DNA from 2 places in the Pseudomonas sp. 18-147 genome. Region 2 is predicted to be linked to the other one. Evidence: predicted binding sites of a transcription regulator. Region 2 holds the regulator's gene; the other holds the start of a gene.
What was found. The regulator FliA, encoded in region 2, starts transcription of late flagellar genes. The targets are predictions, from matches to a motif close to CTAAAGTTTNNNNNNNNNNNGCCGNTAA.
Positions count from the first base shown of each region.

Region 1: ACM0M4_RS18705 (methyl-accepting chemotaxis protein) is a predicted target of FliA. The motif match lies at 2,940-2,967, and genes of this name have one in related genera.

Region 1 is NZ_CP182296.1:3,950,149-3,954,639, forward strand. Features, by position in the region: gene acnA (aconitate hydratase AcnA) at 1-2,628, shown strand, start outside; gene ACM0M4_RS18705 (methyl-accepting chemotaxis protein) at 3,001-4,491, shown strand, end outside.
Region 2 is NZ_CP182296.1:4,157,285-4,161,775, forward strand. Features, by position in the region: gene ACM0M4_RS19675 (chemotaxis protein CheA) at 1-535, opposite strand, end outside; gene ACM0M4_RS19680 (protein phosphatase CheZ) at 736-1,524, opposite strand; gene ACM0M4_RS19685 (chemotaxis response regulator CheY) at 1,544-1,918, opposite strand; gene fliA (RNA polymerase sigma factor FliA) at 2,020-2,763, opposite strand; gene fleN (flagellar synthesis regulator FleN) at 2,760-3,602, opposite strand; gene flhF (flagellar biosynthesis protein FlhF) at 3,741-4,491, opposite strand, start outside.

The DNA.
Region 1 (4,491 bases), 210 kb from region 2:
GGCAAGCTGCCGATGTCGCTGAAGGTCCTGCTGGAAAACCTCCTGCGCTGGGAGGACGGCAGCACCGTCACCGGCGACGACCTCAAGGCCCTCGCCGGCTGGCTCAGGGAGCGCCGTTCCGACCGCGAGATCCAGTACCGCCCGGCGCGGGTCCTGATGCAGGACTTCACCGGGGTGCCCGCGGTGGTCGACCTGGCCGCCATGCGCGCGGCCATGGCCAAGGCCGGCGGCGACCCGCAGAAGATCAACCCGCTGTCGCCGGTGGACCTGGTCATCGACCACTCGGTGATGGTCGACAAGTTCGCCAGCGAATCGGCCTTCGAACAGAACGTCGAGATCGAGATGCAGCGCAACGGCGAACGCTACGCCTTCCTGCGCTGGGGCCAGAACGCCTTCGACAACTTCAGCGTGGTACCGCCGGGCACCGGCATCTGCCACCAGGTCAACCTGGAGTACCTGGGCCGCACGGTCTGGACCAAGGACGAGGATGGCAGGACCTACGCCTTCCCCGACACCCTGGTCGGCACCGACTCCCACACCACCATGATCAACGGCCTCGGCGTGCTCGGCTGGGGCGTCGGCGGCATCGAGGCGGAAGCCGCCATGCTCGGCCAGCCGGTATCGATGCTGATCCCCGAGGTCATCGGCTTCAAGCTCACCGGCAAGCTGCGCGAGGGCATCACCGCCACCGACCTGGTGCTGACCGTCACGCAGATGCTGCGCAAGAAGGGCGTGGTGGGGAAATTCGTCGAGTTCTACGGCGACGGCCTGGCCGACCTGCCCCTGGCGGACCGCGCCACCATCGCCAACATGGCCCCGGAATACGGCGCCACCTGCGGCTTCTTCCCGGTGGACGAGATCACCCTCGGCTACCTGCGCCTGTCCGGACGTCCGGAAAGCACGGTCAAGCTGGTCGAGGCCTACAGCAAGGAACAGGGCCTGTGGCGCGAGAAGGGCCACGAGCCGGTGTTCACCGACACCCTGCACCTGGACATGGGCGAAGTCGAGGCCAGCCTGGCCGGACCGAAGCGCCCGCAGGACCGCGTGGCCCTGCAGAACGTCGCCAGCGCCTTCAACGAGTTCCTCGGCCTGCAACTGCATCCCTCCAGCACCGAAGAAGGCCGCCTGCTCAGCGAGGGCGGCGGCGGCACCGCGGTCGGCGCCAACGCCGCCTTCGGCGAGATCGACTACCAGCACGACGGCCAGACCCACCGCCTGAAGAACGGCGCGGTGGTGATCGCCGCCATCACCTCCTGCACCAACACCTCCAACCCCAGCGTGATGATGGCCGCCGGCCTGCTGGCGAAGAAGGCGGTGGAAAAAGGCCTGCAACGCAAGCCCTGGGTGAAGAGTTCGCTGGCGCCGGGCTCCAAGGTGGTCACCGACTACTTCAAGGCTGCCGGCCTGACCCGCTACCTCGACGAACTCGGCTTCGACCTGGTCGGCTACGGCTGCACCACCTGCATCGGCAACTCCGGCCCGCTGCTGGAGCCGATCGAGAAAGCCATCCAGCAGGCCGACCTGACCGTCGCCTCGGTACTCTCCGGCAACCGCAACTTCGAAGGCCGCGTGCACCCGTTGGTGAAGACCAACTGGCTGGCCTCGCCGCCGCTGGTGGTGGCCTACGCCCTGGCCGGCAGCGTGCGGATCAACCTCAGCGAGGAACCGCTGGGCACCGGCAAGGACGGCCAGCCGGTCTACCTGAAGGACATCTGGCCGAGCCAGAAGGAAATCGCCGAGGCGATCCAGAAGGTCGACACCGAGATGTTCCACAAGGAGTACGCCGAGGTCTTCGCCGGCGACGAGAAATGGCAGGCGATCCAGGTGCCGCAGTCGGACACCTACGAGTGGCAGGCCGACTCCACCTACATCCAGCATCCACCCTTCTTCGAACACATCGCCGAGGCGCCGCCGGCCATCGCCGACGTCGAGCAGGCGCGGGTGCTGGCGGTGCTGGGCGACTCGGTGACCACCGACCACATCTCCCCTGCCGGCAACATCAAGGCCGACAGCCCGGCCGGCCGCTACCTGCGCGAGCACGGCGTGGAACCGAAGGACTTCAACTCCTACGGCTCCCGTCGCGGCAACCATGAGGTGATGATGCGCGGCACCTTCGCCAACATCCGCATCAAGAACGAGATGCTCGGCGGCGAGGAAGGCGGCAATACCCTGTACGTGCCCAGCGGCGAGAAACTGGCGATCTACGACGCGGCCATGCGTTACCAGGAGGACGGCACCCCGCTGGTGATCGTCGCCGGCAAGGAATACGGCACCGGCTCGTCGCGCGACTGGGCGGCCAAGGGTACCAACCTGCTGGGCGTGAAGGCGGTGATCGCGGAGAGCTTCGAGCGCATCCACCGCTCCAACCTGGTCGGCATGGGCGTGCTGCCGTTGCAGTTCGAGAACGGCCAGGACCGCAAGAGCCTGAAGCTGACCGGCAAGGAGGTGCTGAACATCCGCGGCCTCGGCGGCGAACTCAAGCCGCACATGCCGCTCAGCGTGGAAGTGACCCGCGAGGACGGCAGCCAGGACAGCTTCAAGGTCCTCTGCCGCATCGACACCCTCAACGAGGTCGAGTATTTCAAGGCCGGCGGCATCCTCCACTACGTGCTGCGCAGCATGCTCTGAGGCAGCGGCGGTACGCGCGGAGGGGTGGCTTCGGCCACCCCTTTTTCATTCCGGCGCCCGGGGCCGCGGGCGCTTCGCAGGGCGAACGACGCCCCGGCGTCATCCGCCGATACCCCGCAGGACCGGCGGATGGCCGCCTCGCGCTTATCCGCCAGGCCCCTCCCCAGCCCATGCGCGCCGCCGGGAACGACACGAAACCGTAACGCATTGACCTCCATCAGCGAATCCGCCATCTATCCGACCACGTGGTCGGTTCTCATGCTTTGGGTCAATAGCTATCTGTTTTTCCTCGTGAAAGCATTCACAAATCCCTCATGTGAAAGGCGTTTTCGCCGATGCAGAGGTAAATGCTTCACTTGTTTTGGAAGGCCCATGCGCAACAATCAGCCCATCACCCAGCACGAGCGCGTCTATCCGGCGGAACAACGCCTGATCACCACCACCAATCTCAAAGGCATCATCACCTACTGCAACGAAGCCTTCATCGACATCAGCGGCTTCAGTCGCGAGGAGCTGATGTCCGCGCCGCACAACCTGATCCGTCACCCCGACGTCCCGCCGGCGGTGTTCGCCCACATGTGGACCACCCTCAAAGCCGGCCGCCCGTGGATGGGGATCGTCAAGAACCGCTGCAAGAACGGCGACCACTACTGGGTCAGCGCCTATGTCACGCCGATCTACGACCAGGGCGCGGTGGTCGGCTACGAGTCGGTGCGGGTCAAGCCGACCGCCGAACAGATCCAGCGCGCCGAGGCCCTCTACCGTCGCCTCGGCGCCGGCAAGCCGGCGATCCCCCGGCGCGACCGCTGGCTGCCGGTACTGCTCGACTGGCTGCCGTTCATCCTGATCAGCCAGATCGGCTTCCTCATCGGTATCTGGCTGAACTCCTGGTGGGGCTTCATCCTCGCCGGCCTGCTCGCCGTTCCGCTCGGCCTGGCCGGACTGCGCTGGCAGAAGCGCGGGCTGAAGCGCCTGATGCGGCTCGCCGAACAGACCACCTCCGACCCGCTGATCGCGCAGATGTACACCGACAGCCGCGGCGAGCAGGCGCGCCTGGAAATGGCCATCCTCAGCCAGGACGCGCGCCTGAAGACCTGCCTGACACGCCTGCAGGACACCGCCGAATACCTCACCGAACAGGCGCGCCAGGCCGACACCCTGGCCCACCACAGCTCCGCCGGTCTGGAACAGCAGCGCGCAGAGACCGAACAGGTGGCCACCGCGGTCAACGAGATGGCCGCCACCACCCAGGAAGTGGCGAACAACGTCCAGTTGACCGCCGACGCCACACAGAAGGCCAACGAACTGACCTCGCGCGGCCGCGACATCGCCGCGGAGACGCGCAACGCCATCCAGCGCCTGTCGGAGTCGGTGGGCGAGACCGGGGCCGCGGTGAGTCGCCTGGCCCAGGACAGCAACGAGATCGGCGGCGTGGTCGATGTGATCAAGGGCATCGCCGACCAGACCAACCTGCTCGCTCTCAACGCCGCCATCGAGGCGGCGCGGGCCGGCGACCAGGGACGCGGCTTCGCCGTGGTGGCCGACGAAGTGCGCTCGCTGGCGCAACGCACCGCGGCCTCCACCGAGCAGATCCACCACCTGATCGCCAAGTTGCAGAACACCGCCAACGATGCGGTACATACCATGGAGAGCGGCCTGCAGCAGGCCGAAGCCGGGGTCCAGCGGGTGCTGGAAGCCGACAGCGCGCTGGTCGGCATCAGCGAGGCGGTCAGCAACATCACCGAGATGACCACCCAGATCGCCGCTGCCGCGGAGGAACAGAGCGCGGTGGCCGAGGAAATCAACCGCAACATCAGCACCATCGCCGCCCTGGCCGAGCAGACCTCCGACGAGGCGCTGCGC
Region 2 (4,491 bases):
CCTGGAGAGCATCCAGCAACTGCTCGAACTCGTCGTCGGTGATATCGCTGGAGACACTCTGCGCGGGCGCTTCCGGCGGCGCCGCAGGCTCGGCTGGCGGAACGGCCGCCGGCGGCGCTTGCACAGGTTCCGCAGGCGCGGCGCCCTCAGGCTCGGCCAGGCGGGCAAGGGCCGCCAGCAGCTCGGGCGTCGCCGGGGTCGGTTCGGACTGCTCGCGCACCTGGTCGAACATCGCGTTGACCGTATCCAGCGCCTGCAGCACCACATCCATCAGTTCGGAGCTGACGCGCCGCTCGCCCTTGCGCAGGATATCGAAGACGTTTTCCGCAATGTGGCAGCATTCCACCAGCGCGTTCAGCTGGAGGAAGCCGGCACCGCCCTTGACCGTATGGAACCCACGGAAAATGGCATTGAGCAGGTCCATGTCGTCCGGCCGGCTCTCCAGCTCGACCAGTTGCTCGGACAATTGCTCGAGAATCTCGCCGGCCTCAACCAGGAAGTCCTGGAGGATTTCTTCATCGGCGTCGAAGCTCATTCGGCTGCTCCCAGAGACGTGTTACTCGAAAGGATCGGCAGGACCGCTGTCCTGCCGGAAATACCGGCCCGGCTTTCCGGACCGACTTCAGCCCGCCCGCCGGGATCACCGGCATGACGAAGGCTGTGCCAGCAGCCCGCGGATGCCAGCGTTCAATGCTTACTTAACGGCAGCGATGCCGCAGTCTTGAGCCGGGCGGGTCAGAAACCCAGGCTGGACAGCAGATCGTCCACGTCATCCTGCCCGGACACCACATCCTCTCGTTTTTCCGCGGCGACCTGCGGCCCCTCGCCCTTGGCCGAACGCTCCAGCGCGGCCTGGTGGCGCATGCTCACGTGGTCGTGCTCGATTCCGGCGTAACGGTCCACCTGGCCGGCCATCCAGACCAGCTTCACGAGGTTGCTCTCGACCTCGGTGACCAGCTTGGTGACACGCTTGATCACCTGGCCGGTCAGGTCCTGGTAATCCTGCGCCAGCAGGATGTCATTGAGCTGCGAGGACAACTGGCCGGCGTTCTCGCCGCTGCGCACGAGGAACTGTTCGATGCGCTTGGCCAGCTCGCGGAAGCCGTCAGCGTCGATTTCCCGGCGCATGAAGCGTTGCCACTCCTGGTGCAGCTCCCGCGAATCGTCGCCCAGTTGGTTGACCAGCGGGGCGCTCTGCTCCACCAGGTCCATGGTCCGGTTGGCGGCCTTCTCGGTCATTTCCACCACGTAGGAAAGACGATCGGTGGCATCGGCGATCTGCGACATTTCCTGCGCGTGGGGGGAATGCGGGTCGATCTGGAAATCGACGATGGCGTTGTGCAGTTCGCGGGTCAGCTTGCCCACTTCCTGGTAGAGGCCACGGTCCCTGGCCTGGCTGAGCTCCTGGATCAATTGCACCGCCTGCTGGAAGTGCCCCCGTTCGAGACAGTCCACCAGTTCGCGCGCGTGTTTTTTCAGGGTCGATTCGAATTCGTCGCCCGTGGAATCGTTACCAAGCACCATGACACCCTCTTGGCCGGCTTCAGCCGTTGACCCGCTCGAAAATCTTCTCGATCTTTTCCTTCAGGACCTGAGCGGTGAAGGGTTTGACCACATAGCCGTTGACCCCGGCCTGGGCCGCTTCGATGATCTGGTCGCGCTTGGCCTCGGCGGTGACCATCAGCACCGGCAGGTGCTTGAGGCGCTCGTCGGCGCGAACCGCGCGCAGCAGATCGATGCCGGTCATGCCCGGCATGTTCCAGTCGGTGACGAGAAAGTCGAAATTGCCGCTGTGCAGCATCGGCAGCGCCGTGGTGCCGTCGTCGGCCTCGGCGGTATTGGTGAAGCCCAAGTCCCGCAAGAGGTTCTTGATGATGCGTCTCATCGTGGAAAAGTCGTCCACGATGAGAATTTTCATGTTCTTGTCCAAGTAAACCTCCGTACAGACCAGAGCGCGCCCCAGGGGACGCGCCACACATTCTTTTGCGTTAACGGTTACAAGCTGCGGTCGAGGCCGGTTCAGGCCGACCGCCAATCGGCCAGGCGCGCGCGCAAACGCGCGGCGCACTGGCTGTGCAACTGGCTGACCCGCGATTCGCTGACGCCCAGTACCTCGCCGATCTCCTTGAGGTTGAGTTCCTCGTCGTAATACAACGCCAGCACCAGGCGCTCGCGCTCCGGCAACTTGGCGATGGCATCCGCCAGGGCCGCCTGGAAACGTTCGTCGAGCAGGCCGTGGATCGGTTCGTTGTGACTGAGGCTGGTGTCTTCCGGCAATCCATGTTCGCCGTCCTGCAACAGGTCGTCGAAGCTGTACAGGCGGCTGCCCTGCGTGTCGCTGAGGATGCCGTAGTAATCTTCGAGGCTCAATTGGAGTTCGGCAGCAACTTCGTGATCTTTAGCGTCGCGTCCGGTTCTCGCCTCGATCGCGCGGATCGCGTCGGTCACCATGCGCGTGTTGCGGTGCACCGAACGCGGCGCCCAGTCGCCCTTGCGGACCTCGTCGAGCATGGCCCCGCGGATACGGATGCCGGCATAGGTCTCGAAGCTGGCGCCCTTGCCGGCGTCGTATTTCTTCGCGGCCTCGAGCAGGCCGATCATGCCGGCCTGCATCAGGTCCTCCACCTGCACGCTGGCCGGCAGGCGGCCGAGCAGGTGATAGGCGATGCGCTTGACCAGTGGTGCGTAACGCTGGATCAGTTGCTCCTGGGAGTTCTGCGCTTGCGCCTTGCTATACATACGCACTCCAGAGGCCGCTGTCATACGGCCGAACCTGTCGCGGGGTGTTGGACCAGTCGTTCGACGAAGAACTCCAGGTGCCCGCGCGGGTTGGCCGGCAGCGGCCAGCTATCGACCTTCTGCGCGACCGCCTTGAAGGCCAGGGACGCCTTCGAGCGGGGGAATGCCTCGTATACGGCTCGCTGTTTCTGCACGGCCTTGCGTACCGACTCGTCGTAAGGGATGACACCTACATACTGTAGTGCGACGTCGAGGAAACGGTCAGTGACCTTGGTCAGTTTGGCGAACAGGTTGCGTCCTTCCTGCGGGCTGTGGGCCATGTTGGCCAGGACCCGGAAGCGGGTCATGCCGTGGTCGCGGTTGAGCAGTTTGATCAGGGCGTAGGCATCGGTGATCGAGGTCGGCTCGTCGCAGACGACCAGCAGCACCTCCTGCGCGGCGCGGACGAAACTGACCACCGAATCGCCGATTCCGGCGGCAGTGTCGACGACCAGGACATCGAGGTTGTCGCTGATATCGCTGAACGCCTGGATCAGCCCCGCATGCTGCATGGGCGAGAGGTGCACCATGCTCTGCGTGCCGGAGGCCGCGGGAACGATGCGCACGCCACCGGGACCGAGGAGGAGGACATCGCGCAGTTCGCAGCGTCCCTCGATCACGTCGGCCAGGGTGCGCTTGGGCGTGAGTCCCAGCAGGACGTCGACGTTGGCCAGGCCGAGGTCGGCATCCAGCAGCATGACGCGACGGCCGAGATCGGCCAGAGCCAGTGCCAGGTTCACCGACACATTGGTCTTGCCGACGCCGCCCTTGCCGCCAGTTACTGCGATCACCTGTACGGGATGCATGCTACCCATCTGCTTCATACCTTGTGTTGTCGTCTTCCCGGAACGCCCCTTCCAGCGCTCTCCGGTTTTGGCGGGAACGATGCGCCATCGCTCCCGGCCCGGCGGAAGCCACCTTCGCTTCCGTCACCCGCGCCACGCGCGGTTCTTCCCACGTCCTCAGCCGGCACGCCGCGCCGGTTGCTGGTAGAGCCCGGCGAACATCTCGGCCATGGCGTCCTCGCTGGGCTCTTCCGGTGCCTGCAGGCTCACCGCCCGGCTGACCAGTTGGTGACTGCGCGCCACCTGCAGGTCGTCCGGAATCCGCGGCCCATCCGCCAGATAGGCTACCGGGAGACGCTGGGCGATAGCCAGCGCCATCGATTCACCGAGGCTGCCCGCCTCGTCCAGCTTAGTCAGGATGCAACCCGCCAGCCCGCAGTGCCGATAGGTCTGGTAGGCCGACTTGAGCACCTGGCTCTGGCTGGTGGTGGCCATCACCAGGTAATTCTTCACGTTCAGGCTCGGCGACGCCAGTGCCTCGAGCTGCATGCGCAATGCCGGGTCGCTGGCCGGCAGGCCGGCGGTATCGATCAGCACCATGCGCTTGCGCGCCAGCGGCGCCAGGGCCTGGATCAGCGACTGGCCGGGATCGACCAGGGTCACCGGTACGTTGAGGATCCGACCGAGGGTCTTGATCTGCTCCTGGGCGCCGATCCGGTAGCTGTCCATGCTCACCAGCGCCAGGCTCTGGGCGCCGTACTTGAGGACGTAGCGCGCGGCCATCTTCGCCAGGGTGGTGGTCTTGCCGGCACCTGCCGGGCCGACCAGGGCCAGTACGCCGCCCGCGTCGAGCGGGTCCTGCTCGGGGGTCTGCACGGCACGCGACAGGTGCGCCAACAGCATGCGCCAGGCCTGGCGCGTATCGCCC